Paeniglutamicibacter kerguelensis: one gene and its partner. The protein of the gene in region 1 interacts with the protein of each later gene in a pairwise test. Links are inferred from orthologs where the notes say so. Each region holds a gene or a part of one and is shown on either strand. Other genes may lie near its edges. The genes, in order: ligA and leuS.

The links.
Region 2: the proteins of ligA (region 1) and leuS interact in binary tests that used the Escherichia coli proteins (3 or more experiments, as listed by UniProt). The link is inferred for Paeniglutamicibacter kerguelensis from one-to-one orthologs.

What each region holds. Positions count from the first base shown.
Region 1 is NZ_JAGIOF010000001.1:534,878-551,919, forward strand. What follows is about bases 8,447-11,400. They hold ligA (NAD-dependent DNA ligase LigA), read left to right. Parts: upstream 8,447-8,754; coding sequence 8,755-11,046; downstream 11,047-11,400. Other genes in these bases: JOF47_RS02430 (PP2C family protein-serine/threonine phosphatase), read left to right, coding at 8,447-8,614; JOF47_RS02440 (Pls/PosA family non-ribosomal peptide synthetase), read right to left, coding at 11,201-11,400. Outside these bases: JOF47_RS02395 (DUF885 domain-containing protein), read right to left, coding at 1-1,570; JOF47_RS02400 (acyl-CoA carboxylase epsilon subunit), read right to left, coding at 1,739-1,978; JOF47_RS02405 (acyl-CoA carboxylase subunit beta), read right to left, coding at 1,975-3,588; JOF47_RS02410 (SDR family oxidoreductase), read left to right, coding at 3,783-4,643; JOF47_RS02415 (biotin--[acetyl-CoA-carboxylase] ligase), read left to right, coding at 4,695-5,561; JOF47_RS02420 (hypothetical protein), read left to right, coding at 5,685-6,272; JOF47_RS02425 (adenylate/guanylate cyclase domain-containing protein), read left to right, coding at 6,265-7,530; more of JOF47_RS02430, read left to right, coding at 7,532-8,446; more of JOF47_RS02440, read right to left, coding at 11,401-15,316; JOF47_RS02445 (diaminobutyrate--2-oxoglutarate transaminase family protein), read right to left, coding at 15,400-16,773. UniProt on the Escherichia coli protein: DNA ligase that catalyzes the formation of phosphodiester linkages between 5'-phosphoryl and 3'-hydroxyl groups in double-stranded DNA using NAD as a coenzyme and as the energy source for the reaction.
Region 2 is NZ_JAGIOF010000001.1:1,688,922-1,699,281, reverse strand. The notes cover bases 1-3,066. They hold leuS (leucine--tRNA ligase), read left to right. Parts: upstream 1-308; coding sequence 309-2,825; downstream 2,826-3,066. Other genes in these bases: JOF47_RS07735 (DegV family protein), read left to right, coding at 2,848-3,066; glpK (glycerol kinase GlpK), read left to right, coding at 1-31. In the rest of the region: more of JOF47_RS07735, read left to right, coding at 3,067-3,927; JOF47_RS07730 (MFS transporter), read right to left, coding at 3,952-5,370; JOF47_RS07725 (DUF2188 domain-containing protein), read left to right, coding at 5,766-6,005; JOF47_RS07720 (ComEA family DNA-binding protein), read left to right, coding at 6,295-7,029; holA (DNA polymerase III subunit delta), read left to right, coding at 7,026-10,360.

The DNA of each region.
Region 1 (17,042 bases):
GTGCGGAACGCTCGTCGCGGATCTGCTCCCACAGGCGCTGGCCAACCTTGTAGGCGGGCGCCTGTCCCGGCCAGCCAAGGTAGCGGGTGAACTCGAACTGAAGCTGGCCCGCCGAGATGTCCAGGTTCTTTTCCAGGAATGCAAAGCCGTTTTCCGAATCCCAGGTGCCGTTGCCCCAGGCCTCGGGGATCTCCAGCTCCAGGTGCACGCCGATGTCGAAGACGACGCGGGCCGCACGCATGCGCTGGGCGTCGAGCATGCCCATGTAGTCTCCCGGGTCTGAGAGGAAGCCGAGATCGAACATGAGGCGTTCGGCGTACAGGGCCCAGCCTTCGCCGTGTCCGGAGACCCAGCAGGCGTGGCGGCGCCAGTCGTTGAGCGTCTCGCGGGCCAGCACCGCGGTGGCGACCTGCAGGTGGTGGCCCGGCACGCCCTCGTGGTAGACGGTGGTCAGCTCGGCCCACGTCGTGAACTTGTCCTCGCCGACGGGGACCGACCACCACATGCGGCCGGGGCGCGAGAAGTCCTCGGACGGGCCGGTGTAGTAGATGCCGCCTTCCTGGGTGGGGGCGATCATGCACTGGATCTGGTCCATCGGTGCGGGGATGTCAAAGTGCGTGCCGGCAAGGGCCTGGATGGCGGCATCCGACTTCTCCTGCATCCAGGCCTGCAACGCATCGGTTCCGTTGAGCTGGCGCGCCGGATCCCCGTTGAGGATCGCCTTTGCCTCCTCGACGGATGCCCCGGGGGAGACCAACTTGGCCACGCGTTCCTGCTCGGCGATGATGTTGGCCAGTTCCTGCACGCCCCATGCGTAGGTTTCCTCCAGGTCCACCGCGGCGCCCAGGAAGCGGCGGGACATCAGCGAGTAGTACTCCCGGCCGACCGCGTCCTTTTCGGGTGCCAGCGGCAGCAGCTCGTTTTCCAGCACGTCTGCCAGGTTGAGGTAGGCGGCGTTGGCCCGCTGCGCTCCCGAAGCCAGACGCTCGCCGAGCTCCGGGGCGATTTTGCTGCCGGCCGCGGCCAGCGTGTCGAAGAAGCCGCCGGGCTTCGCGTAGTCGAGGGCCTGGGTGGTGACGATCTTGACCTGGCGTACCGCGGAAACAAGCCCGCGGGCGGCCGAATCGCGCAGCGAGGCGATGTAGCCCTCCATGGCCGCCGGCAGGTTGTGCATGCGTTCGGCGATGAACGCGAAGTCCTTGGCGCTTTCCTGCGGCATCAAGTCGAAGATGGAGCGGATGTCTTGGGCGGGGGAAGCGATGTTGTTCAGCTCGGTGCGGCGGGTGTTGGCGATCTCGATTTCCAGGCCAAGACGCTCGTGCATGGCATCGAGGGTGATCTCATCGACGGTGTCCGCCGGGTTCAGCGATTCGAGCGCGTCCAGGGCCGCGCGTGCGGCCTGGACCTGGGCGGCGGTTCCGGCGGGGGAGTAGTCGGAGTATGCGGCTTCGCTGCCCGGCAGACCCAGCGACGTGGCGAATTCCGGGGAGAGCTCGAGGAGCTTCTTGAAGTAGTCGGTGGCTACGGTGTCGATGGCGCTGGATGTGCGCGTGGCTGTGGTGTTCGTCATGCCACCAGCCTAAGTGCTTCTGAAGCTGTTATTGAAGATTATTTCCGGAGAATTTTCCGGTGGCAGTGATCTGCCGGGGAAAACAGCGGCGGCGGGCCGAAGGAAATCGTGAAATGCGATTCCATTCGTCCCGCCGCCAAGTGTCCTTGCCTGCGATGTGTGTCTCCGTCAGCGACGGCCCGAGCGCCACGGCTGCGGGGCGGCTGCGAGCAACCGCCGGCGCTGCATGCGGCTGCGGCGCACGGCGTCGGAACGGCTGTCGGAGTCTGCCGACGAAGCCGCGCTTTGCATGGCCGCGACAACCGCTGTGACCGCGGCGATTTCTTCGGCCGTCGGGGCACCACTCGTGAAGCGCAGGGCGGTCCCCGCCGAATCGCCTTCCGGCGCCTGGTGCTGGTTGCCGATCACAGCGGGATGTTCCCGTGCTTCTTGGCCGGCAGTGCCGCGTGCTTGTCGCGGGTGGCGCGCAGGCCGCGCACGATCTGCAGGCGGGTGTCGCTCGGGGCGATGACCGCATCGACGTAGCCGAGCTCGGCGGCCTGGTACGGGTTGAGCAGCTCGGCCTCGTAGCCCTCGATGATGGCGGTGCGGCGTGCCTCCACGTCGCCGCCCTCGGCGGCCACGGCGGCCAGGTCGCGGCGGTAGAGGATGTTGACCGCGCCCTGGGCGCCCATGACGCCGATCTGCGCCGTCGGCCAAGCGAGGTTGATGTCCGCGCCGAGCTTCTTGGAGCCCATCACGATGTACGCTCCGCCGTAGGCCTTGCGGGTGATCACGGTCAGCTTGGGCACGGTGGCCTCGGCGTAGGCATAGAGCAGCTTGGCGCCGCGGCGGATGATGCCCTGGAACTCCTGGTCCTTGCCAGGCAGGAAGCCCGGGACATCCACCAGGGTGAGGATCGGGATGTTGAAGGCGTCGCAGTTGCGCACGAAGCGGGCTGCCTTCTCGGATGCCGCGATGTCCAGCGTGCCGGCGAACTGCATCGGCTGGTTGGCGACGATGCCGATGGTCGAGCCCTCGACGCGGGCGTAGCCGATCATCACGTTCGGCGCGTAGAGCGACTGCATCTCCAGGAAGATTCCGTCGTCGACGATGTGCTCGATGACCTTGCGCATGTCGTACGGCTGGTTGGCCGAATCCGGGATCAGCGCGTCCAGCTCCAGGTCCTCGGCGGTGAGCTCGAGTTCCTCGTCGAACTCCACGGACGGGGCCTCGGAGATGTTGTTCGAGGGCAGGAACTCAAGCAGTTCCTTGCAGAACTCGATCGCGTCCTGCTCGTCGGTGGCCAGGTAGGTGGCGGTGCCGGTGGTGGCGTTGTGCTGGCGCGCGCCGCCCAGGGTCTCCATGTCCACTTCCTCGCCGGTGACGGTCTTGATGACGTCGGGGCCGGTGATGAACATGTGGCTGGTCTTGTCGACCATGATCACGTAGTCGGTCAGCGCGGGGGAGTACGCGGCTCCGCCGGCGCACGGGCCCATGATCAGCGAGATCTGCGGGACCACGCCCGAGGCGTGGACGTTGTTGCGGAAGATGTCGGCGAACATGGCCAGCGAGGCAACGCCCTCCTGGATGCGGGCGCCGCCGCCGTCGTTGATGCCAACCACCGGGCAGCCGTTGCGCAGCGCGAATTCCTGGACCTTGACGATCTTCTCGCCGTTGACCTGGCTCAGCGAGCCGCCGTAGACGGTGAAGTCCTGCGAGTAAACGGCGACCTGGCGGCCGTCGACGGTGCCGTAGCCGGAGACCACGCCGTCGCCCAGCGGGCGCTTCTTCTCCATGCCGAAGGCGTTGCTGCGGTGCACGGCCAGGGCGTCGAACTCGATGAAGGAGCCCTTGTCGAGCAGCATGTCGATGCGCTCGCGGGCGGTGTGCTTGCCCCGTGCGTGCTGCTTCTCGATGGCGTCCTGCCCGGAGGGGGCCTGCGCGAGGGCCTCGCGGCGGCGGAACTCGGCGATCTTGCCGGCCGTGGTCGACAGGTCGATCGATTCCGTGAGGTCGTCGATGCGGCTCTGGGTCATCCCGGGGCTCCCTTGGGGTAGTTGCGTAGTAGGAAAGGCACAATAACTATGCCACCTCGGCCAGTCTAGTGAGGGTTTGGGTCGATTTGTGTGTAGGAACCCTACAAAATCGCTTCGTGTTGGGGGCCAAGTTGTCCATAAAACAAGTTACTGACGGGTAGCTTAGTGGCTCCGGTTGCCGTAACCTGTGTCACATGAGTGAACCACGACGCGACATCATCGCCGCCAATGCGCAATCCCTGAGGGGCCAAACCATCCTGATGAGCGGGGGCAGCCGCGGCATCGGCCTGGCCATCGCGCTGCGCGCCGCGGCCGATGGCGCCAACGTGGCGATCATGGCCAAGACCGGCACCGCCCACGCCTCCCTGGAGGGAACGGTCCACACCGCCGCCGCGCAGATCGAAGCGGCCGGGGGCCGGGCGCTGGCCATCGTGGGGGACGTGCGCAACGACGAAGACGTGCTCGGTGCCGTGGCGCAGACCGTCGAGCGCTTCGGCGGGATCGACGTGGTGGTCAACAACGCCTCCGCCATCGACCTTTCCAATACCGACGACGTGTCGATGAAGAAATACGACCTGATGATGGACATCAACGTGCGCGGAACCTTCCTGCTCTCCAAGTCCGCGCTGCCGCACCTGCGCAAGAGCGGGAACGGGCACATCCTCACCCTGTCTCCTCCGCTGAACCTGGACCCCAAATGGGCCGGTGCACACCTGGCGTACACCATGGCCAAGTACGGCATGTCCCTGACCACGCTGGGCCTGGCCGAGGAGCTGCGCGAATCGGGCATCGGGGTGAACTCGCTGTGGCCCGCCACGCTGATCGACACCGCGGCCATCCGCAACATGCCGGGCGGCGAGCAGCTGGTGAAGGCCGCGCGGTCCGCGGACATCGTTGCCGATGCCGCCCACGCCATCCTCACCAGCCCGGCCGGGACCTGCAGCGGAAACTTCTTCACCGACGAGGCGGTGCTGGCGGCGGCGGGAGTGGCCGATCTGGGAGGCTACTCCATGGGCGCCCCCGAGGGCCGGCTGGTCCCGGACATCTTCCTCTGACAGCGGCCAGGCAGGGCGCCGGAAGGTGCGAAGGTGGCTAGGCTTGTGCCCATGAGCCCCGAACCAGCACCCGTTCCGCGACCGCCCCTTGATGCAACCCGCGTGCGGGAGGTCATGAAAAACCGCGGCATGGGGGACCTGTGGGTCAGCCAGGCCACCGGGTCGACAAACGACGACCTGGTGGCACGGTCCAAGGCCGGGCCGCTGGCCCACCTGAGCGTTGAGACCACAGAGCACCAGGTGGCGGGGCACGGCCGGCTCGGGCGCGGCTGGGAAACCCCCGACCGCAGCTCCCTGGCCATCAGCATCTACTTCCGCCCGGACGCGGGTTTCGACCCCGCGGGGCTGCCCTGGCTCTCGATGCTCTGCGCCACGGCGATGGTGCAGGCGCTGAACGAACGCACCGGGCTGGCCGCCGGACTCAAATGGCCAAACGACGTTGTCGCCGGGGGCTTCAAGCTCTGCGGCGTGTTGGCGCAACTGGTGCTCACGCCCGAGGGCCCGGCCGTGGTGGTCGGCGCGGGGCTCAACGTCAGCCAGGAACGGGCGGAACTGCCCGTTCCCACCGCCGGCAGCATCGCCCTGCTCGGGGGGCGCACCACCGACAGGAGCGAACTGATGGCCGGCTACCTGGACAAGGTTGCCGACCTCTACGGCGCATTCGCCGCGGTGCACGGCCGGGCGGGTGAACCCGGGCCCGGGGACGCCCTTTCGCTGCGGCAGGCCATCGCCCGGCACATGGTGAGCATCGGGCACCAGGTGGACGCGCACCTTCCCGACGGCACGGTGCTGCGCGGCACGGCCGAGGACCTGGGTGCCGAGGGCGCACTGATCCTGCGCGACTCGGCCGGAAAGCTGCACCACGTGCTGGCCGCCGACGTGTTCCACCTGCGCCGCAGCGACGGGAACTACGCCTAGGGAGCGGCAAAACACTAGGAGATCCGGGGGTTTCTGGACCAAGTGTCGGTGCACTGGCCCTACGATGGATGGGTAGGGAATAGACCGGCACGCACAACCGGTGTGGGGCCGAGGGAGCCGGACGTGAAGCTGATACTGGAAATGCGCGAACGCGTGATCGTGAAGACGCGGGCGCACCCCCGCGCCCTGCGCGGTCCGTTGTTGCGTTTTTTCCTCCTGCTGGCGGCAACCAGCTTCCTGGCCGGACTGCTGATCCGCACCGACCTGCCGGACTGGGCCGCCGAGGCCAGCCCGCTGCTGTTGGCCCTGCTGGGGGTGGTTTTCTGCGTGCTGCTGGTGGTCTGGTGCCTGCGCCCGCTGGCCCGCTGGGCCGGAACCTACACCTACCTGACCACCGAACGCATCGTGACAAAGCGCGGGCGATCCGCCGCCGGGCAGCGATCTATCGGACTCTACGCGATCCAGGACATCGTGGCGCTGACCGGCCGGCGTGCCCCGTACGAGGCGCCGGGCACGCTGCAGATCGTGCTGGCCGGACAGCGAATCAACATCCCGCACATGCCCGCCGTGCAGAAAATGCGGGAGCTTGGCATCGGCGCGATAACCGCACTGCCACGCTTCCCCCGGGTGGATGGTGTAAACATGGAAGAGCGCGTTGAGCAGGATCAACCAACGCACCCACAGCAAAGAGATTGGACTGAGCATGAGTGAGCGGTCGCAGGCGACGGGTTCACAACCCGTCGCACCCACCGCTGCCCGTGATGCGGCACGTGCCCAGGCCATGCGCCAGCCGAGCGAGGGCGAGGACATCGGCGGCGCCGAGGCCCGGGAGCCGGAGGCCGCGGGGGACGTTCCTGCGCTCGCCGACCCCATTGCCGATCTTGCCGCCGCCATGCGGCGCCCGGAACAGGTAGACCAGACAACCCCGGCCTCCTCGCGCGAGGCCGTGCGTGAACTTGAGAAGCGCCTGCTCGGTGCCGAGCGCACCATGAAACGCCGCGAGGTCGCAAGCGCCGCGGGCGTTTCGCTGCTCTCGGCCCGCAAGATCTGGCGTGCCCTGGGTTTCCCGAACCTGGGCGACGAAGAGGTCTTCTTCACCACGGTGGACGAAGGCGCCCTGGAGCTCATGCTCGGCATGGTCCGAAACGGCACGCTGACCGAGGAAACCGCGATCTCGCTGACCCGGTCGATCGGCCAGATGACCGACCGCATGGTGGTCTGGCAGGTCGAGGCACTGGTCGAGGACATGGTGCAGAACCAGAAGATGAGCGACCCGGAGGCCCGGCGCAACCTGGTGAGCCTGCTTCCGGAATTGATCGACCCCATCGAGAAGATGCTGGTGTATTCGTGGCGCCGGCAGCTCAATGCGGCGGTGCACCGGCTGGTGCTGCGCGCCGAAACCGGTTTGGCCGCCTCGGAGGAGGGCCGCGACGGGTCCGAGGACGACGTGTCGCTGCCGCTGGCCCGCGCCGTGGGCTTCGCCGACCTGGTCTCCTACACCTCGCTGTCCCGCCGTATGAACGAGCGCACGCTCGCCCAGCTGGTGCAGCGCTTTGAATCCAAGTGTGCGGAAATCATCTCCGTCGGCGGCGGCCGGCTGGTCAAGACCATCGGCGACGAGGTGCTCTTCGTTGCCGAAACGCCGCAGGCCGGCGCGCTGATTTCGCTGGCCATGTCCAGGGAGTTCGCGGCCGACGAATTGCTGCCCAACACCCGGGTCTCGCTGGTCTGGGGCCGCATCCTTTCCCGGCTGGGCGACATCTACGGGCCCACCGTGAACCTCGCGGCGCGGCTCACCTCGCTGGCCGAGCCGGGCACCGTGCTCACCGACGAGCTCACCGCCTCGACGCTGGCCGGCGACGACAGGTTTGTCCTGCACCCGCAGGAGACAACGGCCGTGCGCGGCTTTGGCGACATCAATCCGGTGCGCCTGGCACCGGGAACCGGAACGGGACTGGTGCTGGACTGACATGCACACGCACATGGGCGGAATCCACGGCGCAGCATTGACCGACATCGGGTTGCGGCGCGCCGTGAACGAGGACGCGGTCCTCAGTGCCCGGAGCATCTTTGCCGTGGCCGACGGCATGGGCGGGCACGAGGCGGGGGACCTCGCCTCGCGGCTGTGCATCGAAACCCTGGAGAAGATCGCCGTGGACCCGGCGGGCGTCGGGCCGTCCGGGCTTCCGCACGCACAGGCGGTGCTGGCCCAGGTCGAGCGGGCCGATTCGATGATCCGCAACGCCATCGGTTCCCGCGGCGGGACCACGCTCTGTGCGCTGGCCTTGGTCAGCGCCGAACCCGGCGGCGGCACCTGGCCGCAGGAGAAGCCCGCGGCCGCCACCACGATTGAGCTGCCCGTCCAGGCGCATGCCGTTGCGGCTCCGGACGGGAAGATCACCCCGGCGCGCTACCTGGAGACGATCCATGAGGCGCATGTGCACCCCGGGGAAGCGGTGTTCCACCGTGGAGCCCCGGATGCGGAGGAGCCCGCACCGACCACCGACGTGCTGCCCTACGTGCCAGTCCCGGGCGCCGGCGCTCCCGCCGTGACGCGGCTGGACGGCGGGGAGCAGGACCACGCAACCCATGACAACACAGCCCAGGACCCCGCCCCGGGCCACGAGCCCGAGGTGCGGCTGATGCTGCTGAATGTTGGCGATTCCAGGGGCTACCGCCTGCGCGAGGGGCGGCTGACCCAGTTGACGCTCGACCATTCGGCGGTGCAGGAGCTCATCGATGCGGGAAGCATCACCGAGGCGGAGGCCCGCATCCACCCGCAACGCAACCTGATCACGCGCGCGCTGGGCGCCGGGGGCAATTCGGTTCCCGACTCCCAGTTCCACGAGCTGGTGGCCGGGGACCGCTACCTCCTCTGCAGCGACGGGCTCACCGGCGAGGTCGATCCCGCTGGCATCGAACGCATCCTCAACCAGACGCCGGACCGCTCCGAGGCGATGGCCAGGCTTGTCGACGCGGCCCTAGCCAGCGGCGGCCGGGACAACATTTCGGTGGTCATCGTCGACGTTTCGGGACCGCTCCGGCCCGCCTGACCCGCCGACCGGGCGCACACACGACGTCAGCCGGATGCCACCACGCCACGCCACGGCAGCACGCCCCCCTCATCCCGCGAGACGCCATCGTGGGGCAAAATGGGAGGGTGAGCCACCAAGAAGCGACCCAGCCCGCAACCATGAACCAGCAGCCAGAGCCGTTCCCGGGTGCTGCCCCGACCGACGACGGCCTGCCCAGCGAGGCGCTGCGCGCCGAGTACCAGGACCTGGTCGACCAGGTCCGCAAGCACCGCGCCGCGTACTACAACGATGACGCGCCGCTGATTTCCGACGCCGAGTTCGACCAGCTGTACTCGCGGCTGGAACTCATCGAGGCGCAGCACCCCGCGATCGTCGCCAACGACTCGCCGACCCAGGAGGTCGGCGGCGAGGTCTCCGCCGCGTTCACCCCGGTCGAGCACCTCTCGCGCATGTACTCGCTGGAGGACGTGTTCTCGCTGGAGGAGGTAGTGGCCTGGGGCGAAAAGACCATGGCCAACGCGGCGCTGCGTGCCGCCGGGCACCACCTGAAGTGGCTCTGCGAGGTCAAGATCGACGGCCTGGCCGTGAACCTGCTCTACCGCAACGGCAAACTGGTGCGCGCGGCCACCCGCGGGGACGGCACCACCGGCGAGGACGTCACGCACAACGTGCTGACCATCAAGGAGATCCCGACGCAGCTGGCGGGGGAGAACTGGCCTGAGGAGGTCGAGGTGCGCGGGGAGATCTTCATCCCCTCGGCCGAATTCGCCGCCTACAACGAGGCGCTGATCGAGGCCGGCAAGGCCCCTCTGGCCAACCCGCGCAACGCGGCGGCCGGATCCATCCGCCAGAAGGACCCGGCGGAGACCGCCAAGCGCCCGCTGAAGATGTTCGTGCACGGACTGGGCGTGCGCTCCGGGCTTTCCGCCGCCACCCAATCCGAAACCTACGCGCTGATGGCCTCCTGGGGGCTGCCGGTCTCCCCGTACTCCAAGGTCGTCGACACGCTCGATGAGGTGCTGGGGTTCATCGCCGCCAACGGCGAACACCGCCATGACCTGCTGCATGAGATCGACGGCATCGTGGTGAAGACCGACGCGTTCGAGATCCAGCGCAACCTCGGCTTCACCTCCCGCGTGCCGCGCTGGGCCGTGGCCTACAAGTACCCGCCGGAGGAGGTCAACACCAAGCTGCTGGACATCCAGGTGCAGGTGGGCCGCACCGGGCGGGTCACTCCGTTCGGCATCATGGCGCCCGTCAAGGTCGCCGGATCCACCGTGGAGCGCGCCACGCTGCACAACCAGGACGTCGTCAAGGCCAAGGGCGTGCTGATCGGGGACACCGTGATCCTGCGCAAGGCCGGCGATGTGATCCCGGAGATCGTCGGCCCCGTCCTGGCGCTGCGCGACGGAAGCGAACGCGAGTTCGTCATGCCCACCGCCTGCCCCTCCTGCGGCGAGCCGCTGGCCCCGGCCAAGGAAGGCGACGTTGACATCCGCTGCATGAACGCCGAGTCCTGCCCGGTGCAGCTGACCGAACGCGTCGCCCACCTGGGAGGGCGCGGCGCCTTCGACATCGAGGCGCTGGGCTACGAGGCCGCCCAGGCGTTGACCGTCGGCCCCGGCCCGGACCCAGCCGAGAACGGTGGCGTGATCGCCCCTGCGGGTCCCGGCCCGATCACCAGCGAGTCGCAGGTCTTCGCGCTGGCCCAAAGCTACCCGGACCCGGCCCTGCGCGAGGCGTTGGCCGGCGTGAACGTGTGGCGCGAAATCCGGTCCAAGGGCGCGGGCACCGGCAAGTTCCAGCTGGCCCCGTACTTCTACACGAAGGCCACCGCCAAGAAGGAATCCGTCCCGTCCAAGACCACTGAGAAGCTGTTCACGGAGCTGGACAAAGCCAAGTCACAGCCGCTGTGGCGGGTGCTGGTCGCGCTGTCCATCAGGCACGTGGGCCCCACCGCCTCGCGCGCGATGGCCACCAAGTACGGGTCGATGGAGGCCATCCGCGAGCAGCTCGCCGCCCCGGACGCCCGCGAGGCGCTGGCCGAGGTCGCCGGCGTCGGTGCGATCATCGCCGACGCGCTGATCGAGTGGTTCTCCGTGGACTGGCACAACCGGATCGTCGATGAATGGGCCATTGCCGGCGTGCTCATGAAGGACGCGCAGGACGAGTCGATCACCAAGCACCTCGAGGGCCTGAGCATCGTGGTCACCGGCACGCTGCCGACCTACAGCCGCGACGCCGCGAAGGAAGCGATCATCATCCGTGGCGGCAAGGCCGCGGGCTCCGTCTCCAAGAACACCGCCTACCTGGTGGCCGGGGAGGCCGCCGGATCCAAGCTGGACAAGGCGGTTTCCCTGGGCGTGCAGGTGCTCGATGAGGAGGGCTTCGTGCTGTTGCTCAATGGCGGGCCCGAGGCCGTCGAGGGGCGCCCGAACCCCGAGGCCTGATCGATCGGATTGTTGGATCGGCTTGTTCGATCGGCCGATCCGGAATCCCGTCACCCGGTCCGTCATATGGTTGGCAACAGGCGACTGACGCCAAACAGCGGCCCCCGTCTCCAGAAAACGGAGGCGGGGGCCGCTGTCGTGCGGGTCGTGCGGGTCATGCGCGCCCTGCCAGGTGCCGGCCCCTGACCGGCTGCGCATCGCGCACCACGTAGGCGGACAGGTCCTGCGCGGGGTTGCCGCCGAAGAACCCGTCCTTCGGCACCTCCGAACCCTTCATCAGGAATGAATCCGCTTCCAGCGTTGAACCGTCCTGCATCGTTACGCCGTAGTGCACAAACCCGCCAACGCCGATCGTGGTCCTGGAGCCGATGGAAATGGAATCGAGTTTAAAGGCGCCGTCTTCCATCGAATGGCATTGGAGAACGCTTCCGGAGTTCAGGGTCACGTCATCCCCAACGGTGATAATTGTCTTTTCCGGGATTCCGCAACCATCATCGAAAACCCTCTTGCCCATCCGCACGCCCAACATGCGCCAGATGATCGGCTTGAACGGCGTGCCATTGAACAGGCCGAGGGCTCCTCCGGCGATGAACTTCCAAAAACGCTCGTGCTCCCAGAAGTAGACGTCGTAGATGGAGCAGAAGCGCGGAACGAGCCTGTGGCGGATCTGAACGAGTCGTTCGATGGCGATGGTCATGGCCTCCAAAGCCACGCCGATGGCCATCAAGCCGGCCACGACCACCGGTGCACCGACATTTTCAAAATGTGTCAGGGCTATCGAACCGATCCACAAGGAGAGGAAGAGCTCGAACCATCGCAAGAGGAGGAACATTGCCAGCGTGAGGCCGTTGTGCCGGTTCTTGGCAGGAAGACGAGTCTTCAGTTCTTCAGCTGTTTTCATTTCATCAAAGGCACTGTCCCGCTGGACCGATCGGGGGATCTCAAAGGGAGGCGAACCCAGAAGCCCGACTCCTTCGCGGATGGGACCGTCGATCGGGACCATGGTCATCGTCCCGAACAAACAGTTCTCGCCGGTCTTCCCTGCCGATGGGTAAACAACGGCATTGCCGAAAAAGTTCTTTTCGCCGATGGTGGTGGGGACGATCCGGAACGAGGTGTTCGACACTTCTGAGGTAATGATCGACAGACCATCCGAAACCATGGTCCCGGAACCAACGGTGACCAAGTAGGGCGTGTCGTGCTTTACAGCGGGTCCGAAGTTGGATCCTGTCTGCACCGGGTTTGGCTGGTGGTACCCGATGAAGCTCAGGTAGTAGAGGATCAGTGAGCTGTCGCCCGTTAGATTCTTGAAGAAGTGGAGGTTCGTGAGCCGTGAAATGGTCCGCTGGGTGGCGTAGTGGAAGCCATACAGGGGGTAGACCTTGCCAGGGGGCAGGAAAAGGTTCAGCAGCCTCGGTAGTACCGCCACCGCGACCAGACCGGTGGCAATGCCGCCGAAGAGTAGAGCAAAGGAAACGACCACCAAATCGGAGACGAACCCCGTGGTTTCGTCCCAAAGCAAACCTGACTTCAGGTAGTTCGGCAGGAACAACGAGATCGCCGAGAACCCGATGGAGGCGAACCCGACTATCCTGGTGAACACGACCCAGAAACTATAGGTAATCTTCCTTCTCATCGTGACACGTGCGGGTGCAACCGACCCGTAATTGGAATCGGAGCGCCGCCCGGGAGAACCGTACCAAACCTCATTGTTTGGCACCGTCTGACCACGATGCAGGGCCGACGAGTGTCCGAGCTGGGAGTCGTTCCCCATCACTGTGTATATGTCCAGTACTGTTTGCTCACCAACCAAGACGTTCTTGCCCAGTGTCACGGGACCCACCTGAATGACTCCACGCTCGGCACGGTAGCCCTTGAAAAGGCAGTCCTTCCGGATCACCGTGCCATCGCCAATGGTCAGCAGATCGGTGCACACCGGCACGGAAGTGGAGAAGAGCGCAACGTCGTGTCCGATCTTGGCGCCCAGGGCCCGCAAGTAGACATTGAACAACGGGGTGCCCGCGAACATTCGAAGAGGATTGGTGTTGATGAGAGCTTTCACGAACCAGAAGCGGACATAGGTCAAGGACCAGACCGGAATCTCCGTTTCCTTCCACCGACCGACGATGGCCCACTTCAGGGCGATGGGCACCACAGATAGTGCGACAAACATCGCCACGGTGAAAATAACCGACCGTTCCCAGACCTGTAGAGCGTTCGGTGCCGCCGCTGACCAGTGATACCCGATGACAGCAAGGGACATGGAGGCGTAAGTATAGGCGAGGAAGATCAACGCTTGCAGGACCCCCGTGGTTACGAACTGGCGGGTGCTGGCCAAGGTGGCCTCCGCTGGTTCGTGATACTTGACCGGCAGGGCCTCGGAGGAACTGGTGGTTGCCAGTGCCCCGGCTAGTTGTTGAATTGTCGGGTTTTGGTAGACATCCCTCATGGCAAGCGAGGGAAGGGCTTCGTTCTTCCTCGTGCGTGAGCAAAAATGTGCAAGTAGCAGGGAATTCGCCCCAAGGTCGGTGAAGAAATTGGCTATGGCCGACACCCGCTCCACACCCAGCACCTCGGCCATGGCGGAGGCCAAAAGCTCCTCGGTCTCATTGGAAGGGGCCGTGTATTCCTGGGTGCCGGCGCTGGAGCGTTGCGATGTCGGCGCAGGCAAGTTCTTCCTGTCCGCCTTGTCGCTGGGCAGCATCGGAATGATGTCCAGTTCCTCCAAATATGCGGGAACCATGTAGCCGGGCAACCGGTTCTGTAGCCGATCCCTCAGATCAGCCTTGTCAATCTCTGAGGTGTCTTTTCGCAGGCTGTAGTATGCCACCAATTCGACCACGCCGGGTGCCGACTCGTGTGTGTCAACGACCGCTTGGGCCACCCCCGGAACCTGGAGCAAGACCGACTCGATCTCGGTGAGCTCGATCCGGTAGCCGCGGATTTTCACTTGGGTGTCGATCCGTCCGAAGTATTCGATCTCTCCGGAATCATTGATCCGGCCGAGGTCCCCGGTGCGGTAGATCCGGCTCGAGGGGTTGTTGTCGATGTCCAGGAAGTCGGAGATGAAGGCCTTGTCGGTCAGGTCGTCCCGCTTGACGTATCCCCTCGCCAGCCCGATGCCGGCCAATCCTATTTCACCCAGCGTGCCGGGGGGGACTGCCACAGGCTCGCTGGGGTCGAGGATGACGACCGCGTAACTGGGCAGCGGAATTCCCAATGTGACCGGACGGTCCGGATCGACCACCGCGTAGGTGGCCGTAACGGTGGCCTCGGTCGGACCATAGACGTTCAGGAAACGTCGCCCGGGCCGGTACCAACGCACGATCAAGTCACGCGGGCAGGCTTCACCCGACACCAAGAGGAATCGGAGCGAGGGGATGTCCTCGTCAATGGTTGCCAGCAGGGTCGGCACGCAGCAAATGGCCGAGACCCTGCGGTCCACCATGAACTCGGCAAGTTCGGCGCCCAGCAGCGTGGTGCCGCTGGGCTTGGGAACCAGTGTGGACCCGGACATCCAGGGGACCCAGATTTCCTCGACGGAAAAGTCGAAGGCGATGGTCATGCCCTGGTAGACCCGGTCTTGGATCTGGAACCCGTAGGACTCGGAGGCAACGCGCACGAAATTGCAGATGCTGGCATGCTCGATCGCCACACCCTTGGGGCGCCCCGTGGTTCCCGAGGTGTAGATGATGTAGGCAAGCTGCTCGGTTGTAGACCCTTTTTCCTCCGCGTTCAAGCGAGAAGTGTCCATCGAATCAGTTGACGCGTCTTCCTCATCCACCGAACAAATGGGTGCAATGACGTCCACGAGCTTGTCCCTCAAGTGAGAAAGCGTCAGCACCATCGAGACATCGGCATCGGCAATGATGTAGGAAAGCCGGTCCGCCGGATATCCGGCATCCAGCGGCACATATGCGGCGTGGATCTTCAGCACCGCGAGCATCCCCACAAAGGACCGCACCGACTCATCGAACAGCAGCGCGATCTTGTCGCCGGCACGGCACCCGCGTGCGATCAGGTGTCGGGCTAGCTGGTTGGCCCGCCCGTCCAACTCATCGTAGGTGAGTGACAGCGCAGTGGAATCAACGGCCAGATGCGAGCCCAAGCCCGCTTCCCGCAACCGGTCGCAGCGTTCCTCAAAGAGCTGGTCCAACCGCTCACCTGGCAACCACCGGGCTCCCTGGTTTTCACCGTCGGCAACCAAAACCTGCCCCCGCATCAAACTGTGGGCCTTGGATTCGGCAGCGGGGGCGCTCTCCGTCGTCATACGAACATGCTTGTTTTTTCGCACAAGGATCTCCTTTCCGCATGTGCAACCGCCGAACAAGTCCAGGCGGCCGTCGTTTGGGCTTATCCGACCTTCGACTCAAGCTGGTCAATGCAGTCGACCAGGATGCGGCAGGCGGCCTCCATGATCTCCTCCGTAACGTTCAGCGGGGGAAGCAACCTGACGACGCAACCGCCACGGCCTCCCAATTCCAGGATCAACCCGCGGCTGAGCGCTTGGGTCTGCACCTCGGCGGCCAATTCTCCCGCCGGGAGCCCGCTGGAAGGATGCACCAGCTCAATGCCCAGTAGCAACCCCTTGCCGCGGATTTCCCGAACCCACGGATGCCGCTGTAACGGTGCAAGGAGACCCAGACATTGTTCGCTTCGCCGGACGACGTTGCCCAGGACATCGTCGCGCTTGAAGATCTTTACAGCCTCAACGCCGGTGACGAAGGCCAACTGGTTGCCGCGGAAGGTTCCGGTATGTGCGCCTGGAGCCCAGACGTCCAACTCCTTGTCGTAGAAGATCAGCGCAATCGGTAAGCCCATCCCGCTGAGTGCCTTCGAAGCGACGATAACATCGGGCTCGATGCCGTACTGCTCGAAGGAGAACCAGGTTCCGCTGCGCCCGCAACCGGTTTGTACTTCGTCGACAATCAGGGGGATCCCTAGTTCACGGGTCACTTCACGCACTCGCTGGGCGAATTCAATCGTGGCAGGAATTGCTCCGCCTTCGCCTTGGACAAGTTCGATAATCACTGCGGCCGGCAATGGAATTCCACCGAGATCGTCCTTGAGCGAATGCTCAAGGTAGGTTGCGCAATTTGTGCTGCAGGTCTCGCGGGTCAGCCCCAGGGGGCACCTGGAACAGTACGAATAGGGGAAGAAATGAACCCCCGGAAGGCCGTTGCGCACGGGCTCCTTTTGGACAACCAATCCGGTGAGTGCCATGCCTACGGCGCCACTGCCATGGAAGCCGCCTTGGAAGCTGATGATGTCGCCACGACCGGTTGCCGTCTTGCACAGCTTGATTGCTGCATCGACGGCGTTGGTCCCAGTGGGGCCGCAAAAATGGATCTTCATCCGGTCACGCATGGTGGCAGGAAGCATTGAAAGCTGGGCTTCGATGAAGGCGTCCTTTGCCGGCGTTGGGAAGTCCAACCCATGGGTCAGCACGGAAAGTTGCTCCGTGGCTGCACCGACTAGCTCCGGATGGTTGTGTCCGAGCGAGAGTACTCCGGCCCCAGCAAGAAAATCGATGAAAACATTGCCATCGACATCTCGGACAAAGCTACCTGCAGCTTCAGCGATGGCGATTGGCAGATGACGAGGGTAAGTACGGGCATTGGATTCCCTGGTTGCTTGGCGTTCAAGCAGCTCGGTGGATCGAGGTCCGGGCACGGGTCCCGACACGATCGGACCGGTCAAATCGGCTAGCTCAGTTTGGAAGCTCATGGAAATCTCCGATCACAACGGCTGTTGCTTGGGTAAAAGGACGAGGTGGTTTTCGGGCGCCTTTAGCCGCGCAAAATGCGGTTGCAGTCGGTGCGGGGTGTTCCGCATGTTGCTTGCGAATTCCCACTACATCTCCAATTTCCCGGGTGACCGAAGGGATCGGCCGGCAAATCTCGGGTGACGTCCAAGGAGCGAACCTTGTGGTCTTTTCACGTGAATTCGGAGTCACTAGCGGATCATGTTGCTTGGGCTGCGCTTGTATTGAGCCA
Region 2 (10,360 bases), 1.2 Mb from region 1 along the record:
CTTCGACTGGGTTGACGAGGACGTGCGCTAGGCGGCAGCAATAACCGCACCATGCCGAGCATGCAGCCGGTGCCCGGGTGTTGACCCCGCCACGAAGTGGGGCAACGCCCGGGCCTTGCTGTAGAATGCAGAACATGAACGTTGAGCTCTTGCTAACCTAGCCGTATGGGTAACACCCCATACGGCCGCCCCTTGCATGCAAGGGGCTTTTGTGTGTCACGGGGTCTTTCGATCCGGCGCACAGGCGGCCCGGCGAACCGGGAACGTTCCCGCATACGCGCACGATTATAAGAAGGCGAAACACGATAGTGAGCACTCAGCCCACCGGCACCGATACCGCGGACAACGAGTCCACCGCAGCGGCCTACAACTTCCAGGAGATGGAAGCCAAGTGGGCTCCGGTGTGGGACGAACTAGGTGTCTTCACCCCCAAGGACGACGGCAGCGCCGAACGCCGCTACGTGTTGGACATGTTCCCGTACCCCTCGGGCGACCTGCACATGGGCCACGCCGAGGCCTTCGCCATGGGCGATGTCGTCTCCCGCTACTGGCGCCAGTGCGGCTACGACGTCATGCACCCGATCGGCTGGGACTCCTTCGGCCTGCCGGCGGAAAACGCCGCCATCAAGCGCAACGCCCACCCCGCCGAGTGGACCTACGCCAACATCGACACGCAGGCCGCCAGCTTCAAGCGCTACGCGATCTCCGCCGACTGGGACCGCCGCCTGCACACCTCGGACCCGGAGTACTACCGCTGGACCCAGTGGCTGTTCACCCGCTTCTACGAAAAGGGCCTGGCCTACCGCAAGAACCACCCGGTGAACTGGTGCCCGAAGGACCAGACCGTGCTGGCCAACGAGCAGGTCGTCAACGGCGCCTGCGAGCGTTGCGGCACGCAGGTCACCAAGAAGTCGCTGAACCAGTGGTACTTCAAGATCACCGACTACGCCGACCGCCTGCTCGATGACATGGACGACCTCAAGGGCCACTGGCCCGAGCGCGTGCTGGCCATGCAGAAGAACTGGATCGGCCGTTCCGAGGGCGCCCACGTGGACTTCGTGATCGAAGCCACCGAGGCCAAGGAAGCGCACAAGACCACCGTCTTCACCACCCGCCCGGACACCCTGCACGGCGCCACCTTCTTCGTGGTTGCAGCCGACGCCGAGCTGGCCGGCGAGCTTGTCACCGAGGAGCACCGCGAGGCCCTGGAAGCCTACCAGGAACAGGTCAAGGCGCTGTCCGAGATCGAACGCCAGGCCACCGAGCGCGAAAAGACCGGTGTCTTCACCGGCCGCTACGCCATCAACCCGCTCAACGGGGAGAAGCTGCCGGTTTGGGCCGCGGACTACGTGCTGGCCGAATACGGCACCGGCGCGATCATGGCCGTGCCCGCGCACGACCAGCGCGACCTTGACTTTGCCCGCGCCTTCGGCCTGCCGGTGCGAGTTGTCGTCGAAACCGGCGCCGAGGACCCTGCCGAGACCGGCGTTGCCGCCGCCGGCGAGGGAACCCTCGTCAACTCCGGCGAGCTCGACGGCCTGCCCAAGGCCGAGGGCATCGCCCGCGCCATCGAGATCGTCGAGGCCGCCGGCACCGGCGAGAAGTTCGTGAACTTCCGCCTGCGCGACTGGCTGCTGTCCCGCCAGCGCTTCTGGGGCACCCCGATCCCGATCATCCACTGCGCCGACTGCGGCGAGGTCCCGGTTCCCGACGACCAGCTGCCGGTCCGCCTGCCGGACAACCTGCGCGGCGAGGACCTGGCCCCCAAGGGCACGTCCCCGCTGGCCGCCGCCAGCGACTGGGTCAACGTGGACTGCCCCAAGTGCGGCGCCGCCGCCAAGCGCGACACCGACACCATGGACACCTTCGTGGACTCGTCCTGGTACTTCCTGCGCTTCGTCTCCCCGAAGTACACCGAGGGGCCGTTCGACCCGGAGGCCGTGCGCAACTGGATGCCGGTCGGCCAGTACGTCGGCGGCGTGGAGCACGCAATCCTGCACCTGCTCTACTCGCGCTTCTTCACCAAGGTCATCTTCGACCTGGGCCTGATCGACGTCACCGAGCCGTTTGCCGCCCTGCTGAACCAGGGCCAGGTGCTCAACGGCGGCAAAGCCATGAGCAAGTCGCTGGGCAACGGCGTGGACCTGGGCGAACAGCTGGACAAGTTCGGCGTCGACGCCGTGCGCCTGACCATGATCTTCGCCTCCCCTCCGGAGGACGACGTTGACTGGGCCGACGTGTCTCCGGGCGGCTCCCAGAAGTTCCTGGCCCGCGCCTGGCGCGTGGCCCAGGAAGTGGCCAGCGAACCGGGCGTGGATGCGTCCACCGGCGACAAAGCGCTGCGCCACGTCACCCACAAGACGGTCCACGAGGCCACCGCGCTGCTCGAGGGCGGCAAGTTCAACGTCGTCATCGCCAAGGCCATGGAGCTGGTCAACGCGACCCGCAAGACCATCGACTCCGGCGCCGGCTCCGCGGACCCCGCCGTCCGCGAGGCCGCCGAGGCCACCGCGATTATCCTCTCGCTCTTTGCCCCGTACACGGCCGAAGACATGTGGGCCGCGCTGGGCCACGAGCCTGCCGTTGCCAACGCCGGATGGCCCACCGTCGACGAGGCATTGCTCGTCGAGGACAGCGTCACCGCCGTCGTGCAGATCAAGGGTAAGGTCCGTGCACGCCTTGAGGTGCCCGTTGACATCACCGCCGAGGACCTCGAGGCCCTGGCGCTTGCCAACGAGCAGGTCATCCGCTACCTGGACGGTGCGGCGATCAACAAGGTGATCGTGCGTGCGCCGAAACTGGTGAACGTGGTTCCCGCCTCCTAGTCAGGGGCTGTAGCCTAACCATATGGATCCAGACCAGTTGCCCGTCCGACCGCCGTGGCAGACACGCACCGGCGGTTGGGTGGACAAATTGCGCCAGCGGATGGACCGCCCCGAACACGGCGGTCCGGGCGGGCGCGGATTCATCCCCGTCGGGGTTGTCACCGATTCGGCGGCGGCCCTTCCGGCCGACTGGGCCAAGGCCCACGGGCGCTACCTGCGGGTGGTGCCCATGCCGGTGATGATCGACCACCAGATCTACTCCGAGGGCACCGACGACGTGCCGCACGAACTCGCCCTCGGTTTGGCCATGGGCAAGTCCGTGCGCACCTCGCGCCCGGCGCCCGGCCAAATGCTGCGCGCCTACCAGGAGCTTGCCGCCGCGGGGGTCAAGCGGATCATCTCCATCCACCTCTCCGGCTCGCTCTCCGGCACCGTGGAGGCCGCCCGCCTGGCGGCGCCGCAGTCCCCGGTCCCGGTCACCGTCGTCGACTCGCTCACCGTCGCCCTCGCCGAGGGCTTTGCGGTGATGGACGTCGTCGAGGCGGCCGGCGCCGGTGCCGGCCTCGAGGAACTGGTGGACATGGCGGGCCGCGCAGCGGAAAACCACGTGTTTTTTGCCGTGCCCTCCCTTGAACAGTTGCGCCGCGGCGGGCGGATCGGCACGATGGCCTCGGTGCTGGGTACCCTGTTGAACGTGAAGCCGATCCTGAGCGTCTGCGACGGGCACGTCATCGCCCACGAAAAGGTCAGGACGCAGTCCCGCACCCTGGCCCGGCTGGTCGCGATAGCCCGCGAGGAGGCCGCCGCGCGCGGCCCCGAGGTGCGCCTTGCCGTGCACTACTTCGGCAACGATGCCGCCGCCGAGGAAATCGTGCAGGAACTTGCCGGCGCCTCTCGCTTCGAGGTCCTGGCCGTTCCCGTCCCTGCGGTGCTGGGCGCGCACACCGGAGCCGGCGTGCTGGCCGTCGCCATCGGCGGCGGAACCGCGCCCCGACCGCCCGGACCGGACGCGGCCAAACCGCGCCGGGAGCAGCGGCCCAAGCACGGCGGGGATTCCGGGACCGCGCTGCGCCCGGAGGTTCCGGCGGCGACCCAGGAGTAGGGTTGCGCGCAGGGCGATGCTTGCTCAGGGCTTGGTTCCCCCGTTGACGTTCCGGTCGTGGCAGGCCGCCGCGGCCTCCGGCGCAACGGGCGGGGCCGGCACGGGCAGGTTGCGGATGCCGATCGCGGAGATCGCGGAGCCCGCAAACAGGAGCGCCGCCGTGACAAGCAAGACCCTGTGGAAGGAAGCGTAGTCCAGGGTGGCTCCGACGATCGTGCCCGTGGCCGCGACGGAAACCAACCCCGCAACGCGGGCCACGGCATTGTTGATGGCCGATCCGATGCCGCTGCGGTCCGCCGCGATTGACCCCAGCACTGCCGCGGTCAGCGGCGCCACCGTGACCGACAGGCCCAACCCGAACAGCACCACCCCGGGCAGGATCTGCCACCAGTAATCCAGCGGTTCCCGGGACGTGAGCATCAGCAGGAACCCGCACCCGGCCAGCAGCGGCCCGAGCGCCATGAACAGGCGCGGTCCGTGCTTCCCGGCCAGCGTGCCGAACAGGGCGGAGAAGCTCAGCGACATGATGGTCAGCGGGAGCGTGGCCAAACCCGCGGCCAGGGCGGAGAACCCGGCAACCTCCTGCAGGAAAATCGGGATGATGAACATCCCCAGCGACAGGCCGGCGTAGATCGAGGCCGTGGCAAGGTTGCCGACGCCGAAGTTCCGGATCCGGAACAGCCCCAGCGGCATCATGGGGTGTTTGGCGCGCGCCTGCCACCAGATGAAGCCGGCCAGGCAAACCAGCCCCGCGACGAAGGGCACCAGCACCAGCGGGCTGTTCCAGCCCAGCGTGCCCTGCATGATCAACGCAAAGACGGTTCCCGCCAGACCGAGTGCCGCAAGCAGTGCGCCCGGGATATCGACGTGGGCGCCCCCGGTCCCGTGCGCCGGGTCGTGCAGCCTGGCCAGCAGCGCCATGGTCGCGGCGATCGGCACCACGTTGATGCCAAAGACCCAGCGCCAGCCGATGGTGTCGACCAGCACCCCGCCAAGCAGCGGGCCGACGATGAATGCCGTGCCGGTCCACCCCGTCCACAGGCCGATGGCCCTGGCACGGGGCTCCTCCTTGAAGGTGGAGGTGATCAGCGCCAGCGAACTGGGCACCAGCAGGGCCGCCGCGGCGCCCTGGAGCAGCCGCGCCACAACCAGCACCGGGCCCGAGGGCGCCATGGCGCACAGAAGGGAAGCCGCGCCGAACAGCAGCAGCCCGGTCCGCAGCACCCGGACGCGGCCGTATGCATCGGAGAGGGCGCCTGCCACAAGGATCAGCGAGCCGAGGGTCAGCAGATAACCGTCAAGCACCCACTGCTGGAGGGCCAGTCCGCCGCCGAGGTCCGAGGCGATGGCCGGCAACGCCACGTTGACGATCGACCCGTCGAGAAACGCCACGAAGGAGGCCAGGATCGCCACCCACAGGACCACCCGTTCATGTGAAGTCATGCGGCGTTCCATTTGTCCCCTCCTGCCGGGGCCCCGGGTTGGCCTCCCTGCACGGGGACGCCGCCGTACACCCGCGGCTATACGCGGACCGGCTGCGCTCCAAGGGCCGTTCCCTTACGACAGAAGGTAGAACCGCGTGCACGAGGTGTCAACGACGGGGGAGCCGCCGGCGGCATCCGGCGATGGTTTGTGGCCTCTTTCGCCCGAGTTCCGGCATCCGTCCGTGCAGTACCGGCGACGAGCCGAACCCGCCAGTGGGAGTCGATTTTCGGGTCGCTCGTTATTGCTTTTGACCAGCGGCAGGTGTCCACTGTGTATAGGGCCTGCGCCACGGTGAACGTGGCCGTGTGGCGGGGACCGGACAATATTTATGGAACAACCTCCAGGAGGATGCCATGTCCGCAGAACCGGCTGAGCAGAAGACTGTGAAGCCTTGGGTCTATCGCGTGATGCCCGTCGAAGGCGAGGATAACAAGAAGTGGGACCTGCACAAGGTCCGGACCAGCAAGCATACGCACTTCCACACCGTTAAAGAAGCGGTTGCCGCGGCCCACGAGGAAGCCGGCACGCACCCGGCCCACATCGTCATCCACGCCCTTGACGGCCATGCCTACCGCGAGTACGACCTGAGCTGAAAGCGCATGAAGCCAGCCGCAATCCGACCGCAGCGAACGCGTGGCCGAATCCCGGCAGTGCAGACGATGGCCCACTTTGCCGTGCAAACACGCACCCGTGTTTGCACGGCAAAGTGGCGTCGGGGCACTGGTTGACGATGTGGGTTGAATGGACGTTTGCCGGAATAGTGATGAACGGGTGACTTGCGGGCGGCATTCCACGCGCGTTTGCATCGGTCCGACCTTGGAGTTCTCCACACCTTGGCCGGGGGAGTGACCCAAGACCGGAGCAATGCGTTGAACTGATGGCATGGGCAGACACGATTGGGCGGAACGTGCGGCCGCCCCAAACCTGGCGCAGGCACCGGGTCGCCTACGCGTTCTTGTCGGCAGGTCCGCAGTCATCGTTCTGGTCATCGGTGCGCTGAGCTGGATCTCGGTATCCATCGTTTTCAACCCGCCGCCGGGCAGCCCGAAACAGATCCAATCCGTGCCGTTGGCCGTCGACGGAAGCTCCGTGCCGGCAGAAAAGAGAACCGTCGAACAAGATCCGAGTGAACAAAGCGGGCAATCGCCGACGACCGGAAGCGAGGGTGCCGGTGCCAGCGTCGTCGTCCACGTCATCGGAGCGGTCAAGAAACCGGGCGTGTACGAGTTACCGCTGGGCTCCCGCGTGCTGGACGCGGTCAACCGCGCCGGCGGATTGCACAAGAACGCGGCGCCGGAGGCCATCAACTTGGCGGCCGAAGTCATTGACGGGCAGCAGCTTCGCATTCCGCTCCGTGGCGAGCGCTCAGTTCCCGCGGTCCAAGCGCCCGATGCGGCGGCCCCAAACGCCGGCGCTCCGGGCGGCATGCTGAACATCAACACCGCCACCAGTGCGGAACTTGAAGCGCTGCCCGGCATCGGCCCCGCGCTGGCCAAACGCATCATCGACTTCCGGCAATCCAACGGTGCATTCAAGAACCTCGCCGAACTTGATGCCGTCAGCGGCATCGGTCCGGCAATGCTGGCAACATTGCGCCAAAAGGTGGACTTCCAGTGAGCCGGGGCGCCGCGGGCGGACCCCTGTGGCGTTCGTTGCCAAGCCGGTTGTGGCGGCAGATGGCCGCGCACGCCGGCCGCAAGCCCAATGCGGTCGCTGCCGAGGAAGAGCCGCTCAGGTTGGACCTGCGCGGACTGTGGTGCCTGATCGGGGCCTGGGCCGCCGCGCTTGTGGGGGTGCGCCTGACCGTGCCGCAGCAGGGATGGGTGGCGCTCCTGGTCCTGGGCTTGTCCGGGCTCGGCGTGCTGTTGCTGCTGCGTACCAGGCACGCCCTGTTCGGCGGGGACACCGCCCCGGTATTCGCGGCACCCGCGCTGATGTGCGCAGCGGCCGGCCTGGTGCTGGCGAACCTCGCGCTCAGCGGGGCAACCACCGTGCCCGAACCGCTTCGCCAGGCCGCCGAAGACTCTGCTGTCGTCCGGCTCCGGGTCGAGCTGGCAGGCACTCCGAGAGCAGCCCTCGTGGCCGACAAGTTTTCCCAAGATGCCCCTGGGCACACCCGCTACCAGATTGAGGCACGCGCCGGGTCGATGCGCAGCGGTGACATGTGGCTCCCTGCCGATGCTCAAGCCACTCTGGACTACGGAGAATCGCTGGCCCCGGTCGGCACGGCGCCCACGCGCGGCACCCATGTGGAGGTGCTGGCCCGCATCACGCCGGCACCGGCCGGGCAGCGCAGCCGTTTCCGGCTCACGGCGGTGGCCCCGTTAGCGCTCTTGGGGACCGACAACCCACCAACCGTTGCCGAACACATGCGCCAAAAGTTCCAACAGCACGCGATGGCGCTGCCCGAGCCGGGGCGGGCGCTGCTTCCTGCGATGGTGTACGGGGATCGCGGCGGCCAAGGCCAGGAACTCTCCGACGCCATGAAGGCCGCGGGGTTGTCGCACCTGAGTGCCGTCAGCGGGGCAAACTGCGCCATGGTGCTCGGCGCGGTCTTTGCCTCGTGTCGCCTCTTCGGCGCGCCGAGATTGATGACCCTGTTTTTGGGAATTGCCGCCCTTTACGGGTTCGTGCTGTTGGTCGGCTACGAGCCCAGCGTGTTGCGCGCGGCCGTCATGGGAGCCATTGCCGCGCTCTCGGTGCGCTCCTCGAGGGGACGCAACGGGCTCTCGGCGCTGTGCCTTGCGGTGGTCGTGTTGCTGGCCATCGACCCCTACCTGGCGGGGGAGGCCGCGTTCCAGCTCTCCGCACTGGCCACGGCGGGGATCGTGCTCATCGGGCGCAGGCTTGCCGACAAGCTCTCACGGTGGCTGCCGCAATTCCTCGCCGAGGGAACGGCCATCGCCGTCGCGGCCCAGATCGCCTGCCTGCCGGTGTTGGTCGCCCTCAGCCCCTCCTTTTCGCTGTACTCGGTGCCCGCCAACCTGTTGGTTGCCCCGCTCATTCCATGGATCACCATCATGGGCACAGTGGGCATCGTGGTGCTCCTGTTCTCGGCACCGCTTGGCGCACTGTTGATCTGGGCCGCCGGCATTCCGGCGGCCGGAGTTGGACTTGTCGGAATGTGGGTGGCGGAATTGCCGGGCGCGCTGAGGCCTTGGCCCGCGGGCGTCCTGGGCGTCGCCCTGGCCTGGATGTTGTTTATCGCCGTTTTCTTCTCGCTGGGCTATGCGCCGGAGCGTCCCGGAACCTGGCGGTCGCGGATCCCCATGGGGGTCCAAGCCGTGGCAACGGGGTTGCTTCTGGGCCTCACCCTTCCCGTGACGGCTCTGGTTCCGGCACCGGCCGTGGCATGGCTGGTGGTGGCCTGCGACGTGGGCCAGGGCGACGGACTGGTGCTCAATGCCGGGGCGGCCGGGGCGATTGTCGTTGACACCGGAAGGGAACCGCCAGACATCGATGCCTGCCTGCGCCGCCTGCGCGTCGAGAAGATCGCCGCGGTCTTCATCACGCACCAACATGCCGACCATGACGGAGGGATCGCCGGAGCCGGGCGAAATCGTCAGGTGGGGCAGCTGTTCTATTCGGTGCTCGATGACCCGGCGAAGCCGCCGGAAGTCAACGGGCTCAAGGGCGATCAATTGGTTTCCGGAGACCATGGCAACGCCGGGACGGTGAGTTGGCGGGTTCTGGCACCAAGCCGCACGGATGCCAAGTTGGATGAAAATGATGCCTCACTGGTCATTCGCTTCGAAATGCAGGTGCCCGGAAGCAACCGGGTTGTTTCAATGTTGGCGACCGGCGACATGCAGGAAACGCCGATGGGCACGCTGCTGGCCTCCGGGGCCGTGCAACAGGCCGACATCTTGAAGATCGCACACCACGGGGCGGCCAACGGCGGCACCGAAATCATCGAGGTTGCGCGCCCCCTGGTGGCGCTGATCAGCGTGGGGAAGGACAACACGTACGGGCATCCGAGCCCGGACATCACCGGGGCCCTGCAGCAAAGGGGCGTGCCGGCGCTGCGCACCGACGAGCACGGCACGCTCGTCCTTGGCTGGGTAAATGGCGGGCTCAGCGTTTCGGCGCTGGAAACACAGCAACCGGCACAGCAGTTCGGGATGGAAACCCGTCCGAAAATCCCTAATGCGGGCGTTGCGGATAGTATTTATGGGGTTCTCCATTCACTACGTAAGGGTTCGGTCATGGCTGCGGCACGAGGCACAACTAAGAGCGCCGGGATTTCCTGGCGGGACGTCTCCCCGGCGGCGATCATCCTGTTGCAAGGCTCCGAGGAGCTACTTGCGTCCCGTTCCTTTGAGAAGGTCCGGGCAACCCTGCGGGCCGGCGCGGAAGTCGAACTCACGCGCTTTGAAGCCAACTCGTATGAACGCGGTGAATTGCTGCTGGCTTCCAGCCCTTCACTGTTCAGCGAAACCAAACTCATCGAGGTTCGCCAGCTGGCCAACATGAACGAGGACTTCCTAAACGATGCCCTCGAGTACGCCAAGGCCCCGGCACCCAACACCACGCTCATCATGCACCACGGCGGGGGAGTGCGCGGCAAGAAGCTGCTGGATGCGCTCAAGGCTGCCGGAGTGGTCATTGTGGACTGCCAACCGCTGAAAAAGGATGCGGAGAAGATCGATTTCGTCACCCAGGAATTCAAGGCAGCCAAGCGGCGCCTGAGCCCCGAAGCCGCCAGGGCCTTGGTTGCGGCGCTGGGCAGCGACCTTTCCGAATTGTCCGCGGCATGTTCTCAGCTGCTGCAGGACACCACCGGGGCGATCGACCAGGACGTGGTGGACAAGTACTACGGCGGCCGGGTCGAAGCCACGGGTTTCAAGGTTGCCGACGCGGCAATGATGGGACGAGCCGACGTGGCACTTTCCACGCTTCGGCACGCCCTTGCCACGGGAACCGATCCGGTGCCGATCGTCGCAACGCT